DNA from 2 places in the Yersinia enterocolitica subsp. enterocolitica genome. Region 2 is predicted to be linked to the other one. Evidence: predicted binding sites of a transcription regulator. Region 2 holds the regulator's gene; the other holds the start of a gene.

Region 1 (8,381 bases), 1.0 Mb from region 2:
CAGACCTTTCGCTTTTGCCGCATCAACTGCATTGCGAGTCATATCGAAATCAGCAATCGCCGCATAGTCGTGGTCTTTAAAGCGCAGGCGGTTCACTTTAGAATCAGTACAAGCGCCCATGCCGATAACCACATCGCGCAGCTTAACGTCTTCACGCACCGCACCGCAGGAACCCACGCGGATGATTTTCTTCACGCCAAAATCAGTGATCAGCTCTTTCGCGTAAATGGAGCAAGAAGGGATCCCCATACCATGACCCATCACTGAAATTTTGCGCCCTTTATAGGTGCCAGTGAAACCCAACATGCCACGCACATCATTCACTTGCTTCACATCTTTCAGGAAGGTTTCTGCGATATGCTTCGCACGCAGCGGATCCCCTGGCATCAGTACGACGTCAGCAAAATCACCCATTTCTGCATTAATATGTGGCGTTGCCATAATCACTTTCCTTAAAAATCAGAGAATTAAAATTTATATTACCAAACTGTCTTTAGGTTTGAGCTACTTTGCACAGTTCAGAGAAAATCAGCCATCACCAGCGTAGATGAGCACAGACAGTTTGGACACGGCCAGCGCACAGCCCCCGGAGCGTACACGCAGTACGTGAGGAGGGCGAGCACTGCCCAAGTTCAAAATGGCACGCTCAGCTTAGCTGAATGACTTACAGCATATTCTTCCCGTAATCCATTGGGGAAAGGTCAAAATACTTGGCAACTGTCTGCCCAATATCAGCAAATGTCTCACGGTGGCCCAGTGAACCTGGTTTCACTTTCGGCCCATAGACCAAGACAGGAATATGCTCACGGGTATGATCGGTGCCCGGCCAGGTTGGGTCGCAACCGTGGTCAGCCGTCAGGATCAGAATGTCATCTTCTTTCACTAGCGCCATCAGTTCTGGCAAGCGACGGTCAAACAATTCCAGCGCAGCGGCATAACCGGCAACATCGCGACGATGACCATAAGAAGAGTCAAAATCAACAAAGTTAGTGAAAACGATGGTGTTGTCACCGGCTTTTTTCATCTCTTCGATGGTGGCATCAAACAGGGCATCCAGACCGGTCGCCTTCACTTTCTGCGTGATGCCGACATGGGCATAGATATCGGCAATTTTACCAATAGAAACCACTTCGCCGCCCTTTTCATCCACCAGTTTTTTCAGCATGGTCGGTGCTGGCGGTTCAACTGCCAAATCGTGGCGGTTACCGGTGCGCTGGAAGTTACCTGGCTTATCACCAATGAATGGGCGCGCAATCACACGGCCAATATTGTAACCGCCTTCAGTCAGCTCTTCGCGCGCGATTTCGCACAGTTCATACAGGCGATCCAGCCCAAAAGTCTCTTCATGACAGGCAATCTGGAACACCGAGTCCGCAGAGGTGTAGAAAATCGGTTTCCCGGTTTTCATGTGCTCTTCACCGAGTTGATCAAGAATCACGGTGCCTGAAGAGTGGCAATTACCCAAATAGCCCGGCAAATTAGCGCGTTTGACCAGTTTATCCAGCAATTCCTGTGGGAAACTATTCTCCACATCACTGAAATAGCCCCAGTCGAATAACACCGGTACACCGGCAATTTCCCAGTGACCCGATGGGGTGTCTTTACCGGAAGATAACTCACTGGCATACCCATAAGCACCAATGATGTCTGCATTCTTATCCAGCCCTACCGGGAATTTACCGGTAGATTCTTCGGCGGCTTTACCTAGCCCTAAGCGGCTCAGGTTAGGCAGTGTCAATGGGCCACTACGGCCAATATCGGCTTCACCACGGGCGCAGGCCTCGGCGATGTGGCCCAGAGTGTCAGCCCCTTCGTCGCCAAACTTGTTAGCATCAGCGCTAGCGCCGATACCAAATGAGTCTAATACCATAATAAATGTACGTTTCATCATTTTCTCCTGCATAGGTTCACACACTGTGCGGCACCTTTAAAGTATGGTGTTTATTCAGTAATACGGCGATAAACCACCGGGGTTTCTTCCGGTGCTTTTTGGCCTAATGTGATTGCCGCACGTACTGCATCTGCTGCCTGCTGCCAGTCATCTTCATTGTTGGCATGAATCACCGCTAATGGCTGTTGACCATCAACACTGGCTCCCAAGCGGGCCATCTCGGTCAGGCCCACACTGTAGTCAATAGGATCAGTTGCCCGACGGCGACCACCGCCAAGGGAAACTACGGCCATACCTAATGCTCGGGTATCCATAGCAGTGATAATTCCTGACCGTTCAGCAAATACGGGCTTGCTTAACATGGCGGCTGGCAAGTAACTGTCATAGCGTTCGACAAAATCGCTCGGGCCTTTTTGCGCAGCGACCATGCGACCGAAGATTTCCGCCGCTTTGCCGTTATCCAATACTGCTTGCAGCTTAGCACGAGCATCGGCATCATTTTGCGCCAAGCCGCCGGATAGCAGCATCTCGACACATAGCGCCATGGTGACTTCCAGCAGACGCGGGTTACGATATTCGCCAGTCAGGAAGCGCACCGCTTCGCGCACTTCAACCGCATTACCGGCACTGGACGCCAATACCTGATTCATGTCGGTCAGCAGCGCGGTGGTTTTGCACCCCGCACCATTAGCAACACTGACAATGGCCTGGGCCAAGTCCTCAGATAACTGATAAGTCGGCATAAATGCACCCGACCCCACTTTGACATCCATCACCAGCGCATCCAACCCTTCAGCCAGTTTTTTAGCCAAAATAGAAGCGGTAATCAGTGGGATGGAATCCACCGTGGCAGTGATATCGCGAGTGGCATAAAAGCGCTTATCCGCCGGTGCCAGTGAGCTGGTTTGCCCGATGATGGCGACGCCGACATCCTGAATGATTTTGCGAAAGGCGCTGTCGTCGGGGAAAATATCAAAACCAGGAATCGCTTCCAGTTTGTCCAATGTTCCGCCGGTATGACCCAAGCCACGACCCGAGATCATCGGTACATAGCCGCCGCAGGCCGCTACCATTGGGCCGAGCATCAAGGAAGTCACATCACCCACGCCGCCGGTGGAGTGCTTGTCCACCATCGGGCCATTAAGGTTTAGGCTCTTCCAGTTCAGCACAGTGCCAGAATCACGCATTGCCATAGTGAGCGCCACACGTTCTGGCATGCTCATATCATGGAAATAAATGGTCATCGCCAGAGCAGCAATTTGCCCTTCGGAAACCACGTTATCGCGAATGCCATTAATAAAGAAACGAATCTCTTCTTCGCTCAGTGCCTGGCCGTCACGTTTTTTACGGATAATTTCTTGTGCGAGAAACAAGGTATCCCCCTGCTTATGAAATAAAAGCAGCACAGCGGACAAAATAGCCCGCAGTGCATCTGCTCAGTTCAATGACTGAGATAATGATTAGTAGCCGGTAGTTTTGCTGTTGCTCTGATGACCCAATGTCGTCAACAAGCTACCTAACAGACTGGAAGCACCGAAACGGAAGTGGCGAGCATCAGCCCAGCCTTCACCCATCAATTGATCCGCCAACTGTAGGAATTGTGCCGCGTCTTCCGCGGTGCGCACACCACCCGCAGGTTTAAAACCAACTGTTTTCGCCACACCCAAGTCACGAATGGTACGCATCATGATGCCAGCACTTTCCAACGTGGCATTAACTGGCACTTTACCGGTGGAGGTTTTGATGAAATCAGCCCCAGCATTGATAGCAATCTCGGAGGCCTGACGAATCAAATGTTCCTGCTTCAACTCACCGGTTTCGATGATAACTTTCAGCAATACATTGGCGTCAGCACAGGCTTCTTTGCACTGTTTCACCAATTCAAAACCGACTTTATCGTTACCGGCCATTAAGGCGCGATAGGGGAAAACCACATCCACTTCATCAGCACCATAGGCAATCGCCGCACGGGTTTCAGCCAGCGCGATGGCAATATCATCATTGCCGTGAGGGAAATTGGTGACCGTTGCTATGCGGATTTCAGACGTTCCCTGCTCACGTAATGTTTTACGCGCAATAGGAATAAAGCGAGGATAAATACAGATTGCCGCGGTATTACCGGCAGGGCTTTTAGCCTGATGACACAGAGCAATAACCTTATCGTCGGTATCGTCGTCATTCAGGGTGGTTAAATCCATTAAACTCAGCGCGCGTTTGGCATAATCATTGAGATTCGCGCAGGCGGTTAAATCGGTCATAAAACTCTCCAACACTATTTCAGCCCCAGCACCTTGCCAAAGCTGAGCATTTATTTATGAGCCGAATGGTTCTAAGCTCAATACGTTGGCGAGCGGACTTGGTTCCTTGAAGATAGCCCCATCTGGGTGGCAATTGAGATCCATCTCACCGCACTAACTTATAGCTCTATTTGAACACGTTATCAGCACATGAGATGTGTTCAAATTCACATTAATCAATAGTAACTTGTAACGCGCCGATATTATATGTGATTAGAGTCACAAAATAACCTGATTTATAGCTTTCAGCCAGTAAACGCCCACTCGCATCAAGGATAGCTTATGGGCGGAAAATACGCAGGATTATGGGCCATCTCATCAAGATGGCCCATGGGCAAAATTATAATGCCAGGAAAAAGCCGGCGATGGTGGCACTCATCAAGTTCGATAAAGTACCTGCCGCCACCGCCTTTAAACCAAAGCGCGCGATATCGTGGCGGCGGTTAGGGGCCATGCTACCTAATCCACCCAACAAGATGGCGACAGAGGATAAGTTGGCAAAACCACACAGCGCGAAGGAAATAATGGCTTTAGAATGTTCAGAAAGCACCTGCAAACCGGCAGAGCGCACCAGCTCTTCGGCCTGTAGATACTGACCGAAATTCATAAATGCCACGAATTCATTCACAATGATCTTCTGGCCGATAAAGGAACCTGCCACCATCGCCTCGCTCCACGGAATACCGATCAGATATGCAATTGGTGAGAATACCCAGCCCAAAATCAATTCCATCGAAAGTTGCGGATAGTCGAACCAGCCGCCGATGCCGCCCAGAATACCATTTAGCAATGCAATCAATGCAATAAAGGCCAGTAGCATCGCCCCGACATTCAGTGCCAATTGTAGACCCGACGCCGCGCCAGACGCCGCAGCATCAATGATGTTAGCCGGTCGGTCATCTTCAGCAATCAGTGTGGCCGCATCAACATTATCACGGGTTTTTTCGGTCTCTGGCACCATCAGTTTGGCAAACAATAACCCACCAGGTGCAGCCATAAAGGAGGCGGCAATCAGATATTCCAACGGCACACCCATTTGCGCATAACCGGCTAATACAGAACCGGCGACCGAAGCCAAACCACCGCACATTACCGCAAATAATTCGGATTGGGTCATGGTGGCAATATAGGGGCGCACCACTAATGGGGCTTCAGTCTGGCCGACAAAAATATTGGCTGTGGCAGAAAGAGATTCAGTACGCGAAGTCCCCAATAGTTTTTGTAATCCACCACCCAAGACTTTAATCACCAATTGCATAACGCCGATATAATATAAAACGGCGATTAATGAGGAGAAGAATACAATGACGGGCAAGACTCGCAAGGCAAATACAAAACCGCCACCGCCAAAAACTTCAAACATTTTGTCGGAAACCAAACCGCCAAACATAAATGAAATCCCGTCATTGCCGTAAGCAATAACATTCGCGACGCCTTCAGACATGCCACCCAGAATACGACGCCCTACCGGTACATATAAAACCAGCGCGCCAATGCCGACCTGAATAATAAATGCCCCAACTACAGTGCGAATATTAATCGCCCTAAAATTACTTGAAAGAAGTACGGCTATTAATATCAGTACTGCCATTCCGACCAAACTCATGAGCATGCCGATAATCCTGTTAATAATTTGTATTAAAATAATGTTGGTGGATTATACCGGCATGATCTGGTGATCAAACAATCTCTGTCACAAATAAACACAACTAAAAGTAACCGCAAAGCTATTAACGTGACGGATATCACATCAAAATGGTAAGAACGCGTATTTTGCTAACTATTAGCGTGGTTTGTATGGGAGCGTCAAAACCTAAAGTGTGGATTGATCGGCTGAAGGTAAATGAAATAAACGCTGGCTATTGAGCAAAAGCTGAGTAGCAATATCGAGTGGTGCTTCTTGACGTAACTCACACAATGCAGCGAATACATTAGCCGCTCGCTCTGGTCGATTGGGTTGACCTTGAAAACCAGCTAGTGGCATATCCGGCGCGTCTGTCTCCAGTAATAATGCAGATAACGGTAATGCCGCCATGACATTACGGGTTTTCTGCGCCCGCTCATAAGTGATGGTTCCGCCCACCCCAATATAATAACCCAAGCGAATGAATGCCTGTGCCTGAGCTAAACTACCCGCAAAGCCGTGAACCACTCCCGTACGTGGCAAGGCAGCTTTACGCAATGCTGAAGCCAGCTGATCGTGCGAACGACGCGAATGCAAAATTACTGGAAGATCATACTGTTTGGCCAATTTTAACTGGGCGTTCAAGAGTGCCAATTGCCGGGGTAACTGCGGCTCATCCATATAGAGATCCAGGCCAATCTCCCCCACCGCCACCAATTTTTCTGTTTTAATCGCCAGTGCTGAGGCCAGGGTGGCTAAAGCGGCGTCTTGATGCTGCGCAATATAAAGCGGATGCATGCCCAGTGCGGCAAATAATGGCGGATAATTCGCTGCCAAATCGAGAATACGCGGGAAATAATCCGCACTGACGGCAGGCACAATAATTTGTCTAACATTCGCTTGCCCAGCACTCAATAAGCTGGCCACTTCCGCACCACGGAAAGGGGGAAAATCAAAGTGACAATGTGTATCGATAAAATAGGGCATTTGCCCGCTAATCACTGCCATTACGCGGTATCACCCTTGGTTTTCGCCACATCTGACGGCAAAATAATCTCCGCTTGTAATGGCTTTTTCTTGCTCCGAGTCACTGTCGGAATAATCAACCCGCTGTCTGCTACCGTCATCTGAGGTGGAAGATGATGATCCGAGGCTTTTGTAGCATTTGCAGGCGCGGTAATCTCCGGTGATTGAGTGATAGCAAATGAAGAATCATCATTGTCAATCAAGTCAGCCATATCATCTGGCTGGTTAATATCTTGCGGCTGGATCATTCGGCGGGAAAGGGGGATCGACGTTTTTCCACTGTTGATCTCAGACTGATCTTGCTGATCTCGCGGTAGTAGCCAGTGCCCTACGGTTGCCAGAAAATAGCGGCCACAGCGACGCCCTAAATGATAGTCCCGATTCAACGCAGGGATTCGACTCCCCAAAGCATTACTGGCCAGCGGCTTAGGCGGGAAAATCTCGAAAATGCGCAAGTCACCCGGCGGTTTTTCAATAAATTGCTGAATACGATGATAACTCTGCTCATGCTGCTGCATAATTCGCACCAGTTGCTGCAAGCTACTCTCACTCAGCCAATGCTCCATTCGCTTCATCCATTGCGGCGTGTAATAAGCCTGCGAAGGTACAGTGCGGATAACGACAATCGTATCGGCCCCACGGCGATAAGCTTCTTCAACCGGAATAGCATCACTAATACCGCCATCAAGATAACTTACCCCATCTAAATCAACTCCTTGCCGATATAGGCCCGGAATAGCACTGGAAGCCTTAATCGCCGGTAACCAGCTTTCTTTCGTCGGAGAGATATAGGTAGGTTCGAAATCATCACTGCGGCAAGCACACATGAGAAACTCACGGCCCTCGCGTAGATGCTGTTCGGCTTGATCCATTGCCAATGGCAATTGTTGTGAGGTGATATCCACCAGCCAATCGAGATCAATCAGATGACCGCCACGCACAAAACGCAGTGGATTAAAGAAGTTAGCTGTAGTGGTATAACGGGTAATCACGCGCCGCGCGTAGCCGGGTTGGCCGCAGATAAAAGCAGAGAGATTTTGCGCGCCCGCAGAGGTGCCGATCATCAGATCAAAAGGGTTAAAGCGGGCGCGCTGGAATTCATCCAGCACACCGGCTGTAAAAATTCCCCGCTGCCCGCCGCCCTCGCAAACCAACGCCATTTTACCGGGTTGGTATGGTTTATAGGCGAGTGGCTCAATATTACCGAGCGTGATAGGTATTCTGTATCCCACCATCCATCCTTAATTCCGTTACAGCAGGTGATGAGGATACCCCTTCTTACCTTTGCTGTAACCCTTACACCTAACTAAAGGCGCTTACGTCCTGTAAACAAACTGATGAGGAATAGAATAATACCGACAACGAAAACAACTTTAGCAGCCCAGGCTGCCGTACCGGCTAGCCCACCAAAACCTAATGCCGCTGCGATTAACGCAATAACCAGAAATATAATGCCCCAGCGAAACATAAGCTTCTCCTTCCCGTTTAAAAAAATGACTTTATACCCTTCATACTTCAAGCTACAGGTGTGTTAGCTGCACTC
Region 2 (8,381 bases):
CCAATGAGGCCGGGATCTCCCTGGATGCTATTCGTCATTTTGCCGGTAAATTACCCATACTGGGGGTTTGTCTGGGTCATCAGGCGCTAGGGCAGGCTTTTGGGGCGCGTATCGTGCGGGCGCGACAAGTGATGCACGGTAAAACCACGGCAATTCGCCACAGTGGGCAGGGTGTTTTCCGTGGGCTTAATCAGCCGCTAACGGTGACTCGTTATCACTCTTTAGTGATTGCCGCCGATTCACTGCCTGATTGTTTTGAATTGACCGCATGGACAGAACAAGACGGAGTAATGGATGAGATTATGGGTATCCGTCATCGCACCTTGCCACTGGAGGGGGTGCAGTTTCATCCGGAGAGTATTCTTAGCGAGCAAGGCCATCAATTATTAGATAATTTCCTTAAAAATTAATCTGTTGAGATCTACTTTACCAATTGGTTGATTTTTTGTTTGCCTGATTGTGATTTTTTATGCATATTTTGTGATTATATTTTCACATGTCAGAAATTGGCAGCTCAATGGTTTACCAGGGTGGATAGCGTAATGGCAGATAAATTAGCAGTAACTCGCAGTACATTCGATCAGGTTATTTTGCCTGTTTATGCACCCGCGCAGTTTATCCCGGTAAAAGGGAAAGGAAGCCGCGTGTGGGATCAACAAGGTACTGAATACATTGATTTTGCAGGTGGAATTGCTGTTACTGCCTTGGGTCATTGCCATCCGGCACTGGTGGCAGCATTGCATCAACAAGGTGAAATGTTATGGCATACCAGTAACGTATTTACCAATGAGCCAGCACTGCGTTTGGCCCAGAAACTGATTGCAGCAACCTTTGCCGATCGGGTGTTTTTCGCCAACTCTGGTGGTGAGGCAAATGAGGCGGCGTTTAAGTTAGCTCGCCATTACGCCATTGAACGCCATAGTCCTTATAAAACTAAAATCATTGCGTTCCATAATGCATTTCATGGTCGCACCCTGTTTACTGTATCCGTTGGCGGGCAGCCAAAGTATTCCGATGGGTTTGGCCCGAAACCGGCGGATATTATCCACGTGCCGTTTAATGACTTGGCTGCGGTAAAAGCTGTCATGGATGACCATACTTGTGCAGTCGTGCTGGAGCCTATTCAGGGTGAAGGTGGGATTACTGCTGCCACGCCTGAGTTTCTGCAAGGGGTACGTGCACTTTGTGACCAACATAAAGCGCTGTTGGTATTTGATGAAGTGCAAAGCGGCATGGGGCGCAGCGGTAAGCTGTTTACCTATATGCATTATGGTGTGACGCCAGATATCCTCACGACAGCTAAAGCTCTGGGGGGCGGGTTCCCTGTCAGCGCGATGCTGACCACAGAAGAAATTGCATCGGTGATGGCGGTAGGGACACATGGTACCACCTATGGCGGCAATCCTCTCGCCTGTGCGGTGGCAGAAGCCGCGTTGGATGTCATTAATACCCCTGAGGTACTTAATGGTATTGAACAGCGCCACGGCCTATTTGTGCAAGCTCTGCAAGATATCAATAACAAGTATCATGTGTTCAGTGATATTCGCGGCATGGGGTTATTGATTGGCGCTGAATTAGCACCGCAATATCATGGTCGTGCACGGGAGTTCCTGACTGCCGCGGCAGCGAATGGTTTGATGATCCTCAATGCCGGGCCAGATGTATTGCGCTTAGCGCCTTCGCTGGTGATTGAGCAAGAAGATATCCAGCAAGGTATGGCGCGTTTGGAACATGTTATTGCCAGCCTGGTGCAAGGGTAACTTTGCATTATGAAGAGGCTTTTTGGCCTGAGGTTAATGACAAAGTGCCCGTATCGGTGAAAACAGGCAGATCGTAAAGACGCCGTAAAATCGTCCCTGATGGCTCGACCCGCGCCATCCGTGGCGCGGACGCTTTACTCTTCTACCTGTCCTCACCTTGCAAGATCGAGTCGTTGGAGTTTGTCAGCAGTCTGAGGCTTTTTGGCCTCTTTATTTTTACGCTTTGCTGTGCAACTTGCGCCGACGCCAAATACCGTGGTGCGGCTGTTGTTGCCATGCCAGAGATGAAACGGTATGCATTACACTGAGATGTGACAAGATACGCCGTAAATTGCGTTCCGATTCAGATATTTGTGTATCAGGATCGATGTCTGGCATTTGCACAAAATCGTTATTCCCCTCACTGTTATCCGATTCCAATCGTTGCTGGCATTGCTGAATCGCCATCTCACAAAGCTGTAAATATTCTTCCGCCAATTTAACAGTCAGCTGAATGTGGCGTTTATCTGATTCTAGCGGTGATTCTTCCAATGGGTAAGCGCGAGTCAGGATGGTCATCTCATTGATATGCCCAACAATAAGCTCGCTATGAGTAGCCCATAGGCGCATGTCGGCCAAATATTTTGAGTTAAATCCGGGTTCTTGCATGGCCTGATTCAGTGAGCTCAGGACCGCATTGCTGGCTTTGTTCACCTGAATGCGTTCATAGGAGAGTTGCCCGATATCTGGATTAGGTTTCAGTAGGATGCGCAGGATCTTCTGATAACTCTCCAATGCTTGATGCGCATTCTTTCGCAGCAAACCGCTTTGCCACTGTGGCCACAGCCATAGTGCGCTGGCGAAGGCCAATGCACAGCCGATTAAGGTATCCAGCAATCGTGGAACTAAAAAGTCGGCGCCCTCTCCGGTCAATAATTGCAAGATATACACTGTAGTGATGGTTCTAAAGATGACTGACCAGCCATAGTTTTTGCGCTGAACCAGATAGGCTATCAATGTGATGAGCAACATAATGCTCAGCGTAGTCCCTTCCGGCATTTGAAAATGCAGCAGGGCCGCGGCGAGTAACAGCCCAATCAGAGTGCCCAAGGCTCGGTGGTGAATCCGAATTTTAGTGGCGTTATAGCCGTTTTGCGTCACCAACATGATGGTGAGTAAAATCCAATAAGGTTTAGGCAGATGGATCAGGCTACCAATATAACTGCCCGCTGCCAGCGTTACGCCCATGCGGCCTGCATCACGTAATGCGCTGGATTTAAATGATAGATAGCCAACAAGCGCTGGCCAGAATGGTTGAGATAGTTGGCTTGACATCAAATCGCGGTCATATTGCGGGCGCTGATCGCTCAGGATCTGGGTAATGTGGCTGATATGGTAATAGCAGAATTGTGCCACCGGATTATCAGGATGTTGCTGGGCAACCTCTTCCAGCTCGACCAGCGCATCACCGGCACTGAAATGGGTCTTCGCGCGGTGGTGATAGAGAATATTATCGGCGATGGTGCGCATTTGTGTTGAGATAATCTGCACATTACGTTCAAGGATGGCTTCTATTGAACTCTGCTCTATCAGCTCTTGCGCCTTTTCTGACTGATTCATCGCCGCAGTGATATGTTCCTGCAAATCAAGCGCCATCTGAAAGAGTATCAGTAGCCGCTTTTGCTCTTTTTTGGTGGCATTGGGTAGTAGATTAAACTGTTGATAAAGTTGGTTAATTTTATCCATAATACCTTGCTGCCTATCCAGCAGGGCTGGCATCGCTTTTTCCGCATCCTGGTGCTGACCAAGCAAAGAGTAGGCAGCATCGCAATAATCGGCCAACAGATGATAAAGCTGGCTCAGTGGCTCACGGATGGGCTGGTCTTTACATAACCGAAACCATAGCCAGGTAAATACCCCGTACCAGAGAGTCCCCACGGCACACATCAATGGCGCTTGCCAAATAGGCGCACGGCCTACCATGCTGAGACTAAAAATAGCGGCGATCAACGCTGCCGGGAGCAACCGGCCGTTGAGCTGGCTGATAGCACCACTTACCCCCAACGTTAATGCGAGACCAAGCATCACCACCGGTAATGGGATATCCCACAGCAGTAATTGTTGAGTCAGAAAACTACTGAAGGTAAAGAGTGTCCCGCCGACAATCAGCCGCCGGAAGAAATGTTGATGGGGAGTATCGAGCGAAGCAATATTACAGCAGGCGGGTATCAGGGAGAACATCAACCCCAGCCGCAATTCCCCCACGGCAAACCCCAATGCCGCCGGTAAGCAGAGAACCAGTGTTTGGCGGAGCGCATAATTAACTTCAGGATGATAAATAAGCCGTTGCCATTTCATGTAGGCCCCAGAAATTTATTAATCACACAAAAGAAAACCGGTGCCGAAGTAGCAGCACCGGTTTATAGGGAATTAACGGGTGCCGTAAACGACAATCGTTTTACCGTGTGCGGAGATCAGATTTTGATCTTCCAGCATTTTTAGTATCCGCCCCACAGTTTCGCGGGAGCAGCCAACTATTTGACCAATTTCCTGGCGGGTAATCTTTATCTGCATCCCATCTGGGTGGGTCATGGCATCAGGTTGTTTTGCCAGATTAAGCAGCGTTTGTGCAATGCGTCCAGTCACATCAAGGAAAGCAAGGTTACCCACTTTCTCAGATGTTATCTGTAAGCGATTCGCCATTTGTGAAGACAGGCGCATCAAGATATCTGGATTGACCTGAATTAACTGGCGGAATTTTTTGTAAGAAATTTCAGCCACTTCACAGGCAGTTTTTGCTCTGACCCAGGCACTACGTTCTTGGCCTTCTTCAAATAATCCAAGTTCGCCGATGAAATCTCCCTGGTTGAGATAGGAGAGAATCATCTCTTTACCTTCTTCATCTTTGATCAGCACCGCAACGGAGCCTTTCACGATGTAGTAAAGTGTTTCGGCCTTTTCACCTTGGTGAATTAGCGTACTCTTCGATGGATATTTGTGGATATGGCAATGAGACAGGAACCATTCGAGAGTCGGGTCTGTTTGTGGCTTGCCGAGAACCATTCGCTGTTATCCTCTGTTGTTATCGCTGCCTAACTTAACAGGGCTCAGAGTTCCCTGTACGGCGTGCTTATAAAATACACTTTCTCTTAGCATATTAATTTGCTCAACTGCCGAAAGGTATAGCCAAGATAGGTACCGGATAGAAACCCTTCACTGAGTATTGAGAAGCTACCCTATTTAATTCTAAAAACAATACTTTCGGTTCTGTTTGTAGCACAGGATGAGGCTAGTGTCTTGTGTTGTATCGCTTCAGCATGATGAACATCGGGTTACATTGCCAGTTTGTAAATGAAAGGGTAGTCTGAATCGGAAAATTTAACCGGGAGCAAGAGTTATGCAGGCACGTGTAAAGTGGGTTGAAGGGCTAACATTTTTAGGTGAGTCCGCTTCAGGTCATCAAGTTTTAATGGATGGGAATGCTGGAGACAAAGCCCCCAGTCCGATGGAAATGTTGTTAATGTCGGCCGGTGGCTGTAGTGCAATTGATGTCGTTTCTATCTTACAGAAAGGGCGTAACGATGTGCGCGATTGCGAAGTGACATTAACCTCGCAGCGCCGGGAAGAAGCACCGCGCCTGTTTACGCAAATTAACCTGCATTTTATTGTCAGCGGCAAAGGTTTGACGGATAAAATCGTTGAGCGTGCGGTTGAGCTTTCGGCTGAGAAGTATTGCTCGGTTTCTTTAATGTTGGGGAAAGCGGCGACTATTACCCACAGTTTTGAAATCCGTGACATCGCCTAAGCAAACCCTTCGTACTTGAAGCTGCAGGGTTGTTAGCTGCGCTCGCTCACCCGAATCACTTACTTATGTAAGCTCATCGGGATGAGTTCGCTTGCCGCCTACCTGCAGCCCCAACTACTTTGGGTTGGGATAGCATCAAATTATTTTTTCTTTCCAACAATTGCTTTACTGCAACGCCAAGGACGAAGGAGATTAGCCTATTTTTTTGCCTTCCAGTAGTTGCTGCACCAACGGCGCCATAATCAGCTCCATTGCCAGCCCCATCTTCCCGCCGGGTACCACCAATGTATTGATATTGGAAATAAACGACCCTTGCAACATTGCGAGCAAGTAAGGGAAATCGATTTGATCCAAACCTCTGAAGTGAATGACGACAAAACTTTCATCCAGTGACGGAATGGCTTTGGCGGCAAATGGATTAGAGGTATCAACCGTCGGAACGCGTTGGAAGTTAATATGGGTGCGTGAGAACTGTGGCGTAATGTAGTTAATGTAGTCATCCATGGACCGCACCACGGAATCCATCACCGCTTCACGGGAATGGCCGCGCTCCCCGGTATCGCGGACTAATTTCTGAATCCACTCCAGGTTGACTATCGGTACCACGCCGACCAGCAAGTCGACATGTTTTGCGACATCATGATGTTCGGTCACGACCCCGCCGTGCAGCCCTTCATAAAACAGCACATCAGTGGGTTCCGGCAGCGCCTCCCAAGGGGTGAATGTGCCTGGGATCTGGTTATAGGGCACGGCTTCATCATAGGTATGGAGATACTTACGTGAGCGCCCAGTTCCATGCTCGCCGTATTGCGACACACTCTCTTCTAACTGACCAAAGTCATTGGCTTCTGGGCCAAAATAGCTAATATGTCGGCCTTGATCCCGTGCCTTACGGATGACGGTATCCATTTCAGGACGGGTATAGCGATGGAAGCTGTCACCTTCAATTTGCGCTGCACGGATATTCAATTGCTGAAAAATTTTGCGAAACGCCAGACTGGTGGTGGTTGTCCCTGCGCCACTTGAGCCGGTGACGGCTATAACCGGATGTTTAATTGACATATTAGCTGTAACTCCATGGGGTTAGATCCTCAGTGGGCGGGCTTAAACGGTCTGTTTTTTCTTGTTAATGGTTATTTTTAGGGCAAAGTGCCCAGCTTGTCACCCTGATTTTACTTAGAGGATAGGGTAACAACGCATGGGTTATGGCAGCTCTTCTGCTCCGGCCCGAAAGGCGCCGCGTGGCATGATATTGATGGTTTCGTGTAGCTCTGACCAAACTAATACCGCCTCACCACTGACTAATTGACGGCGTACGTCTTCGACTTTTTGCTCCAATGAGCGCTCATGTTCGCCGTAATCCGTGCCTTCACGTAATACAAAGGCCTCCAGCAGATTATCCAGCGTTTCGCTGTCGACTTGCTGCCAGGGGATTATCATGATTGTTGCTCCAAATAAGGGGAAAGCCAGGCTGGAATACGTTGTTCCAACCACATTTGTGGATGTTTTAACGAGCCACTGACAAAACCGACGTGGCCGCCGTGCTCAGTGAGCTGATAATCAATATTGTCCGGTAACTGGTGTAGATTCGGGATAACTTCAGCGGTCATAAACGGGTCATCTTTGGCATGAATGATAAGCAGTGGCGTTGTAATTTGCGGCAATAGCGGTAAAGCGCTGCAACGGCGATAGTAATCCAGTGCATCATTGAAGCCATGTATTCTCGCCGTGATGACATCATCAAACTCTTTGATTCGCCGCAGGCCTTTCAGTTGAGGCAGATCTAAAGGCAGGCTATCGGGGTAATACAATAGCTTGCGGGTGGCATTCAATTTGAGTTGATTTAACAAATAGCGCTGATAGACACGCGAGAAACCTTGTTCCATGCGGTTGGCGCAAGGCTCCAGCATCAGTGGTGCAGAAACCACCACGGCTGCCTCTAATAAGCTCTCTTGCCCTTGCTCAGCCAAATAGAGCGCCAGCATATTGCCGCCCAAAGAGACACCAACCGCTGCAGTGGGCACCTGACCATAGCATTCCCGCAACCAACGCAGAAAAAAGCGCGCATCTTCTGTTTCACCGGAGTGATAAATGCGTGACTTACGATTTGGCTCGCCACTGCATCCGCGAAAATGCATCACCACACCCAGCCACCCTTTGTCTTGCCAGGCGCGCAGCAAACCGTGGGCATAGGGGCTGTAAAAATTCCCTTCCAGCCCGTGGAATAGCACCACTCTGGGTTTATCCCGTGCCAGCTCGGGGTTTTCACTCCAGGCCAGATCGACAAAATCCCCATCGGGCAATTCCAGCCGTTGCCAAAAAGGTTGCAGTTGCACCCTCCGCCTGACCAGCCGTGGCAGCAGCGTTTGCAGATGTGGATTGCTGGCACCGGCCAGCGGGCGAAATATTTCATGCATATTGTGAATGGAAATCATGTCGTTGCTCTTGTGTGATCAATAGCACACTGTTAGCTTCATGGGTATATCGCGCATCATTTTGGGTGAGAGGCACCCGTCTCATGGAACTGAGTTTATTTCTTTCAATGGTAGGTTTTCTCTGGGTTGCCGCTATCACCCCCGGCCCAAACAATATGCTGTTAACTTCAGCTGGGGCCAATTTTGGTTTTATGCGATCTATCTGGTTGATGTTAGGCATTATGTTAGGCATGCAAAGCATGCTATTGCTGGTGGCGTTTGGTGTCGGTGGCCTGATTCTGATTTACCCCTCCTTGCACTTAGTTCTGAAAATCCTGGGTAGTCTTTATCTGCTATGGCTGGCATGGAAAATTGCCACTTCGGCCTATGAAAAATTAGAAACCAATGTTGTTCCACCAAAAC

The links. The regulator CRP, encoded in region 2, controls carbon source genes, mostly activating them, when cyclic AMP is high. The targets are predictions, from matches to a motif close to ATGTGANNNNNNTCACAT.
Region 1: the regulator CRP is predicted to act here: its motif matches at 4,344-4,361, upstream of deoC (deoxyribose-phosphate aldolase).

The regions. Positions count from the first base shown of each region.
Region 1 covers NZ_LR590469.1:4,002,149-4,010,529, reverse strand. The annotation lists gene deoD (purine-nucleoside phosphorylase) at 1-441, opposite strand, end outside; gene deoB (phosphopentomutase) at 665-1,888, opposite strand; gene deoA (thymidine phosphorylase) at 1,942-3,264, opposite strand; gene deoC (deoxyribose-phosphate aldolase) at 3,352-4,149, opposite strand; gene FGL26_RS18960 (NupC/NupG family nucleoside CNT transporter) at 4,529-5,800, opposite strand; gene FGL26_RS18955 (metal-dependent hydrolase) at 6,002-6,799, opposite strand; gene FGL26_RS18950 (patatin-like phospholipase family protein) at 6,820-8,073, opposite strand; gene FGL26_RS18945 (DUF1328 domain-containing protein) at 8,145-8,306, opposite strand.
Region 2 covers NZ_LR590469.1:3,003,328-3,011,708, reverse strand. The annotation lists gene FGL26_RS14510 (aminodeoxychorismate synthase component II) at 1-410, shown strand, start outside; gene argD (bifunctional acetylornithine/succinyldiaminopimelate transaminase) at 543-1,760, shown strand; gene FGL26_RS14495 (YccS/YhfK family putative transporter) at 1,977-4,097, opposite strand; gene crp (cAMP-activated global transcriptional regulator CRP) at 4,170-4,802, opposite strand; gene FGL26_RS14485 (OsmC family protein) at 5,137-5,544, shown strand; gene FGL26_RS14480 (phosphoribulokinase) at 5,737-6,606, opposite strand; gene FGL26_RS14475 (YheU family protein) at 6,748-6,984, opposite strand; gene FGL26_RS14470 (hydrolase) at 6,981-7,961, opposite strand; gene FGL26_RS14465 (LysE family translocator) at 8,063-8,381, shown strand, end outside.